DNA from 2 places in the Rothia sp. HMSC061D12 genome. Region 1 is predicted to be linked to the other one. Evidence: riboswitches for the same ligand, from Rfam matches in the RefSeq annotation. Region 1 holds a riboswitch; the other holds the start of a gene.

Region 1 (4,171 bases):
AGCGCCCTGGCGGCTGGTTCGATGCTGTGGGTTCGTGTGATTGATGATCCGCTGATTGATGACGCAACCTGGGCTCAGATGACCAGTGATGAGGTTCTGGATGAGGAAGAGCAGCAGATTGCGCTGGACTCTTCTGAGGATGCTGTCTCTGATGATGAGGATGACGTGGTGGAGGACTAGCCACCGCGGTTCTCCGCTGATGAGCACCGCCGAATAAGCACTGCTTAAGCACGAAGGAGGGGCGGGTAGAAGAATTATCTTCTACCCGCCCCTCCTGTTGTGTTTGCGAGGTTGCGTTTGCGGGGTGCGGGGTGTTTAGCCCCGCGCAGCCTTACTGAGCAGCCTTACTGAGTCGCCTTACTTGGCTGCCTTGTCGCGGCGCTTCTGCTCACGCTTCTGCTCGCGGCGAGCCGCACGCACACGCAGAGGACCGGGAGCCTTCACCGGCAGCAGCAGGAGCAGACCCGCCACCACAACAATCAGAATGCCGAGCACACCCCAAATCTGCGCGCCCATGAGGCTCACGCACAGGCCGAAAAGCATCGGTGCCAGGAAGCTGGTGGCACGGCCGGTGGTCGAGTACAGGCCGAACAGCTCACCCTCAGTACCGGGATCAGCCAGGCGAGCCAGGAAGGTGCGGGAAGCGGACTGCGCCGGGCCCACGAACAGGCACAGCAACAGGGCGCATACCCAGAACACGCCCGGTTCGGGGAAGAACATCAGCGGGGTAGCCGCCAAGATAATGCCGACCAGAGAGATAACAATAATCGCCTTCGGGCCCAGGTAGTCATCCAGGTAGCCGCCCAGAATCGCACCAACCGCGGCGACGGCGCTACCGGCAATACCGAACAGAATCACATCGGAAGTGCTGAAACCGAAGGTGCCCGCCGCGAGAATACCGCCGAACGTAAAAATACCGGACAGACCATCACGGAACACCGCCGAAGCAATCAGGAACCACAGGGTCTGCGGGGACGTCATCTTCAGTCGCTTAATGGTGCGCCACAGCGCCTTGTAGGAGGCGAGCAGACCGCCCTGACGAGCCGGGGAGAGACGCTCCATACCGAGCTCCAGGAAGCGCAGCTCGCGGGTGGGTAGCACCTCCGGCAGGAAGCGCTCGCGGGTGCGCATACGCACCAGCAGCGGCACGCAGAAGATGAGACACCAGGCGGCTGCGAACAGCGCAACCGCACGGATATTCAGGGCGTTATCGGTGCTCAGGCCGAGCACCTCGGGGGTAAGCACAAAACCCCACAGCACCACAGCCAGCGCCAGGATGCCGCCAATGTAGCCGGCAGCCCATCCGGCGCCCGAAATCTTACCGATATTCTCCGGGTGGGAGATGCGCGGCAGCACCGCGTTGTAGTTCACGTACGCGAACTCGCTGAACACGCTCGCCGCAGAAATCAGGGCGACACCCAGCCACAGGTACTGCGGGGTGGGGCCCACGAAGAAGCACGCCGCCATCGAACCGACCAACAGCATGGTATTCACGCCGAGCCAGAAGATGCCCCTGCCGGACTTGTCGTTACGCTGACCGGTGACCGGCGCCAGAATCGCAATGAGGAAACCGGCAATGGTCAGACCCAGCGACAGCGCCGAAGAGGTCTCTTCGGGCGTGCCGAAGTAGCTACTGGTCAGGTACACGGTGAAAATGAAGGTCGTCATAATCGAGTCGAAGCTCGACGAACCAACATCCCACATGACCCAGGACGCGACCGAACGGCGGCTGTTCGCGTGGTCAACGACCCTACGCGGAGCCTTCGTCTTACGACGGGGAGAAGAAATAGTCATAGTTGTGCTTTCGGATGCCGAGGTGGCGCTTCAGCGTAGCGGCGGCATGAAACCGGCTGAAGTGGGGCGGGCGTGCTGAAGAGGGAACACCAGGCGGTACGTACCGAGCGAAGATACGTACCGCCTAGTTCATGAACTTTCGCGCGGAAGGCGCAAAGTCTTAGTTGAAGAAACGACGCTGCAGGCGAGCAATACCGAAGCTCACCACAGCACCTGCGACGGAGGTCAGAACGGTCCAGAGGATGACCTGACGCAGGGTGTCTTCAGACTCGTGGGAAATGGCGGGAGGCTGGTTACCGGTAGCCTTAGTCCAGGCTGCGCCCAGGCCCTTACCAACCAGGGCAGCAGCGCCCATGTTGATACCCGCAATAGCAAGCTTAGCGACGGGGTTCATGTGTATCTCCTTAGCTGTATACGATGCGGCGTCCTGCCCGTGAACCCCTTCGGGGTTGGGTGAGAAAAGAGCGCCACTCCCTAGCGTATAGGGTTTAAGGCGTTCGTGCCGCCTTGGAGCCTCTCCGTCCCAAAATTGTACACCGTGCAATTCTGTAATGCGGGCAGAAGAACGAAACAAAAAGCGGCAAATTGGCACGAACAGCCAGACACGCCTACAATCGAACCTGGGCTTCCACCCGCACCACAACGGCACGGACAAGGAACCCCAAACGACAGGGGAGCGCCACCGAGGCGCTGAGAGTGCTAAGCAGACCCTCGAACCTGATCCGGTTAGTACCGGCGTAGGGAGTCGAATTTCTTCTCAATGCCCTCGTCCAATCAGAGGGCGAGGACATTCCCCTTCCAACGACGGAAGGATCACCAATGTCACAGAACGTAACCCCCGCCTCCCAGGCATCTACCCAGGAAGAAGCGAAGAAGCCGAACCTGCGCTGGCGAGTCAACGAAATCGTTATCGCCGCAGTTATCGCAGTAGCCTGCGCCGTCATCTTCTGGATCTGGGACATCGCAGTCGGCCCCGCCGCCAAAACCGCACTCGTAGCAGCACCCGAATTCCGCCCCATCGTCGCCGGCGCATGGCTGCTCGGCGGTACCCTCGGCGGCCTGCTCATCCGCAAGCCCGGTGCCGCGCTCTTCGGCGAAATCGTCGCAGCGTTCATCTCCGTACTCTTCACCGGCGGCGCGTGGAGCGGCGAAATCCTGATTGCCGGCTTCTTCCAGGGCGTCGGCGCTGAAATCGCCTTCGCAATCTTCCGCTACCGCCGCTGGAACGCAACCGTCGCCATCTTCGCTGGTGCGCTCAGCGGCCTGTTCATGGGCGTTAACGAAATCTTCATCTACTACCCCGACATGGAACCGGTCAAGGCAATCATCTACGTAGCGTGCGCCGTCATCTCCGGTGCAGTTATCGCAGGCTTCCTGGCGTGGATTCTCGTGCAGAACCTCGCCAAGACCGGTGTGCTCTCCTCGCTGGCATCCGGCAAGACCCGCCGCTAACCACCAGCAACTAGCCACCAACTAGTCACTCACCACGAGTCACCACTCGGCACACTACAGCAGCCACAAGGCTAAGGAACCATCATGGAAGCAACACCGCGCGGGGCGCGCATCGAGCTCAACAACTTCAGCTGGCACCACCCCGGACGCCCAGAACCCGTCATCAGCGGACTCAACCTCACCATCAACCCCGGTGAAAAAGTCCTGCTACTGGGCACCTCCGGCGCTGGCAAATCGACGCTCCTGCACGCCATCGCCGGTGTGCTCCACGATGACGACGGCGAATCCGCCGGCGGCACCATCACCATCAACGGGCAAGCACCCGCCGAAGCGCGCGGCACCGCAGGCATGATGCAGCAGGACCCCGAATCCTCCATCGTCATGGCAACCGTCGGCAACGACGTCGCCTTCGGCCCCGAAAACCTGCGCGTACCCCGCGAAGAAATCTGGGGCCGCGTCACCGAAGCCCTCACCGCAGTAGGGCTCAACCACCTGCCCCTCGACCACCCCAGCAGTGCGCTATCCGGCGGGCAGAAACAGCGCCTCGGCCTGGCGGGCATCCTCTCGATGCACCCCGGCGCCATGATCCTCGACGAACCCACCGCCAACCTCGACCCCTCCGGCGTGCAGGAAGTACGCGACAGCATCCTCACCGCTGCCGAGGCGACCGGCGCGACCCTGCTCGTCGTAGAACACCGCGTGAGCATTTGGGCGCCGCACATGGACCGCATTATCGTACTCGGCGAAGGCGGCACCATCACCCACGACGGCGCACCCGACACCGTACTCACCGAAGCCCGCCAAGAACTCATCGACGCAGGCGTGTGGGTACCCAACTACGTGCCGCGTGCGCCGCAGAACGACAGCGATAGCGAGCACGGCGAGGCGCTACTTCGCGCCGAAAACCTCAGCATCACCCGCGCAC
Region 2 (4,171 bases), on a different contig from region 1:
GACAGGTACGCCCGCGCTGCGCGGACACGCTGAGCCGGTGAAGCCGCCTCAAACGCACGCTCCACCTCCTCGAGGCTACGCGCCACATCCGCGGCAAACTCCTCGCCACCGTACAGGCTCAACCACTCCGCGTACGGGTGGTCCGCGTGGTTCTGCGAGGAGAGCACGGCGCCCACCTCTTCGTACAGCCAGTAGCAGGGCAAGATAGCGGCTGCGCCGACCACGTAATCATCACCGGCGGCGGAGGCGCGCAGGAAATTCGTGTACCCCATCGTAACGGGCGAAGGCCCACCCAGGCGTGCGCGGTTCGCCAACCAGCCCTCGTGCAGCTGCGATTCGGCGGCAATCGCCTCGTGCGCGCCAGCCGCCCAGTGCACCTGCGCCTCAGCGGTGTCGGCACGCGCCGAAAGGGTCGCGAGCGCACGCGAATAGTCGCGCAGGTAGAGGGCGTCCTGGTCCAGGTAGAAGGAGAACAGGTCCTCGTCGAGGGTGCCGTCGCCGAGGGCACGCACGAAGGGCAAGTCCAGAATCTGGCGCCAGGTTTCGCCTCCCGCAGCCCAGAGCGCGGCGGTCCAGGGGCCGGCGGGCTTTACGACGGCTTCACCGGCGGATACGGGGCTGACCGGCAGCAGTCGCTCCGGGCTGGTGCCATCAAGAGCGTTGCCCTCAGAGTCGGTAGTGGCGAGCAGGTGATGCCACGGGTAGGCGGAGGCTGCAGCCTCCAGACGGCGGGCACGGGCGGCGTGATCCACCGGGCCGTGACCCTCACCGGAACCGACCTGCAAACCGGCACCTGCGGCAATGGACTCGTGGAGCCAGCGGGTGCTCCACTGCAGGGCACGGTGGGTATCGTCGCTGGTCAGAGTGTTCTTCTGGTCTGCGGCAGGCTCTGCGGCCTCCGCGTGCTGCAGTAGCTCCACGCCCAGGCGGGTTGCCAGCGAGGAGGACAGGGAGCATCCGGTGCCGTGCGTATTGCGGCTGTCCAGACGCGGGGTGCGCACGTGCGCGCAGGTGCCGTCCGGGAAGACCGCGGTGTTACCGGCGTCCTGACCGCACAGGTGGCCGCCCTTCACAATGACGGTGGTTCCGGTCGCCGCCGCGAGGTTCGCCGCCTGCTCGTGCGCCTCATCAAAGGTCTGAGCGGGTTCCTTCTCGCAGAGCACAGCGAGCTCCGGAATGTTCGGGGTAATCACATCCACGAGCGGCACGAGGTCGCGTAGCGCCTGCTCCGCTTCCGCCTGTAGCAGACGGTCACCGCTGGATGCAATCATGACCGGGTCGAGTACGACCACGGGCACGGGGTGTTCGCTCAGCCAGGTGCGGACGGTGCGGATCGTGTCCGCGTCGCCGAGCATACCGATTTTCACGGCGTCCACCGTGACGTCATCAAAAACGGCGGCAAGCTGCGCGGTCAAAAACTCCAGGGGCGGGGTGAACACTTCACGGACCCCGCAGGTGTTCTGGGCGACCAGTGAGGTGGTCACGCACATGCCGTAACCGCCGGATGCCGTAATGGATTTAAGATCCGCCTGAATACCCGCACCGCCGGAGGGGTCGGTTCCCGCAATCGAGAGGACCCTCGGCACGCGAGCTGTCTGGGGTGCCCGGGGGTTTCCGGGAGCGCTCGCGCCGGGTACAGGGTTGGTGGTGGGTGCGCACGCGGGCGCGGTAGGCTGCTCTGCCATCATCGATAATCCCTTCGCTAGTTCGAACTAGAGCAGGTTCAATGGGTGATTCTCTCAGCCTTGAGTGTTGTGTTCTTACGCCGTTTCGTGCGTCCGCTGTGCCGTAGCCCTTCGTTGGGCGGTCAGTTGGGCGGGTTAGCGGGTCGCAGTCGTCTCAAGGCACCCCATATCGCTCTGCCAGGTTATCACAATGATTCTTAGTAACTGAAAGTTTTGCGGGTGACCAGTGAATCTCTCCGAAATTTTCGTTTGTCGGCGCCCTTCACAACGGTGCTCTTCACAACGCGTCCCATCCACACATCATCCCAGCACCAATCACTCCCCCAAGCCACCGCCCCAAAGCACCCGTTAAACGAGTAGTGCCCGGCACCGCTTCACACGGTACCGGGCACTATCAGCCGGGCATATCGCCGGACATATCAACCGGGCTTAGGCTAGAGGGTTTAGGTCAGGGCGAAAATCTCTGCCGGTGAACCCTCCGCAATGATCCTACCCTCGTGTAGCAGGACCGCACGGTCAGCCAGCGAGGCGATACGCGCATCGTGCGAAATGATCAGCACCGCACGGTTCGCCAGCACGGCGCTCAGGGACTCGGTTGCGTCCGCGAGCTCCAGCTGGGTGGTGGACTCGTCCAGAATCACGGCGTGCGGGTCAGCAAGCACAATACGTGCCAGCGCCAGCTGCTGAATCTGGTCGCGGGTCAGCGGCGAATCCGCGCCGCTCACGACAGTATCCATGCCCTGCGGCAGGTCGCGCCACCAGCGGGCACCGATAGCGTCCAGTGCCTCGCCCATCTGCTCGACGGTTGCATCCGGCACGACCACCGTAAAGTTATCGGCGAGGGTGCCGAAGAAGACATGCGCTTCCTGGGTGCAGACCAGCAGGCGCGGGCGGCCGTCGGCGGCGGCATCGGTCGGGAAGTCGCCGTGACCAACCGGGCGACCCATCACGGTGATGGTGCCCTCCAGGGCGGTCAGCGAACCGCCAATCAGACGAGCCAGGGTGGTCTTACCCGAACCGGAACGACCCACCAGGGCAAGTGCCTCACCGCGGCGAATCTTCAGGTTGATACCTTCCAGAACGAGGGCGTCCGGCGAGTAGCCGTAGGAGACGTCGGTGCAGTCAATGGCGTACTCCGGGTTCTTCACGGCTTCATCAGATACGGCGGCGAACGCTTCGGCACGGTGCTGTGCACGCGCCTCACGCTGCTTCTTCGCCAGGGAGACCACACCGAACACACGACCCATGTTCACCAGCATGATGCGCAGGCTGCTGACGTGGTGGTTCAGCATGTCGGCGAGGATTCGCAGGCTGAAAACCATGACCGAGGCGGTCGCCACGGCGCCCCAGCTTGCCCAGCCGAGAGCCACGCAGGCGGCGCCCCAGAGCATACACAGAATCGTGGGGATCCAGGCGTTGATAGCATCCACGGTGAAGTACAGCTGGCGGATGCGCACCATGCCCAGCTGCGCAGCGAACTGGCGCTTGTTCTCACCGGCGAAGGCGTCTTCGCGGGCGGTATGAACGCCCAGCTCACGGATCGTGGAGGTGCCGCGAATGTTCTCGGTCAGCACGCTGTTGAGGTCGCTCACGCGCTCCTGGGTGGTCTGGTTGCGTGCCGCCATGAGCGGCAGCATCTTCGACATGATGAGGGCAAGACCGGCAATCATGGGTAGCATAATCAGGCCCATAGCCGGGCTCACAACCGCTAGCGAGATGGTGGAGATCAGGAAGTACAGCAGCACGTAAATCGCGCCGAGCAGGTCCTCACTGACGGACTTGGCTGCCGAGGACAGGTCGTCGGTCACGCGGGTGAGCAGGTCGCCGCTGCCGGCTTCTTCCACGGTGCGTGCGTCCAGGTCGAGGGTGCCGTCGAGGGTGTCCTGGTTGGCGTCACGGGTGACGAGCGCACCCAGTCGCGCCGCGCTGTACGAGGAGACCATGAGGGTTATTGCCTGCACGATGAACGCCGCCAGGATAATCAGAATCGGCTGCCACGGGTAGCTGGAGAACTTGCCCGCCACCACGTCGTCCACGGTGGCACCAATCTGCAGGGGCACCACCGCACCCATGAGGGTACTGACCATGTAGATGACGAAGGTGTAGAGGGCTCGCCCCTTATGCGCCGCGAGGTAGTTCCACATGCGGCGTGCCACGTAGGCGGGGGTTTCGATGGGGAGCTGCTTTGCCATGCTAGTTCACCTCCTGATTCTGAGTGGTTTCAGACTGAGTGGTTTCCGGGTAGCCGTCGCGTTCCATGCGGCGGGTCGTCTCCGCGGTTGTGGAGACAACGTAGACCTGCTCCAAATCCTGTAGCAGGCCGGGGTAGCCGACGGGCAGGCGGTCGCTACCGATCTGGGTTTCCATCGCATCGTAGATGTAGCGCTGGCTGGGTTCGTCCACGGAGTTCAGCGGCTCGGTCAGGATGAGCACCTGCGCGTCCTGTGCGAGTGCGCGGGCGAGCGCCAGACGCTGACGCTGACCAC

What was found. Region 1 has a riboswitch for thiamine pyrophosphate ahead of HMPREF2682_RS07925 (ECF transporter S component). Riboswitches for the same ligand answer to the same signal wherever they lie in the genome.
Region 2: another riboswitch for thiamine pyrophosphate. It lies ahead of HMPREF2682_RS01325 (bifunctional hydroxymethylpyrimidine kinase/phosphomethylpyrimidine kinase); the one in region 1 lies ahead of HMPREF2682_RS07925 (ECF transporter S component).

What each region holds. Positions count from the first base shown of each region.
Region 1 is NZ_KV830309.1:3,045-7,215, reverse strand. Features, by position in the region: gene HMPREF2682_RS07940 (P-loop NTPase family protein) at 1-180, shown strand, start outside; gene HMPREF2682_RS07935 (MFS transporter) at 358-1,794, opposite strand; gene HMPREF2682_RS07930 (DUF4235 domain-containing protein) at 1,955-2,188, opposite strand; TPP riboswitch at 2,455-2,555, shown strand; gene HMPREF2682_RS07925 (ECF transporter S component) at 2,614-3,246, shown strand; gene HMPREF2682_RS07920 (ABC transporter ATP-binding protein) at 3,331-4,171, shown strand, end outside.
Region 2 is NZ_KV830305.1:341,544-345,714, reverse strand. Features, by position in the region: gene HMPREF2682_RS01325 (bifunctional hydroxymethylpyrimidine kinase/phosphomethylpyrimidine kinase) at 1-1,688, opposite strand, end outside; TPP riboswitch at 1,677-1,862, opposite strand; gene HMPREF2682_RS01320 (ABC transporter ATP-binding protein) at 2,129-3,877, opposite strand; gene HMPREF2682_RS01315 (ABC transporter transmembrane domain-containing protein) at 3,879-4,171, opposite strand, start outside.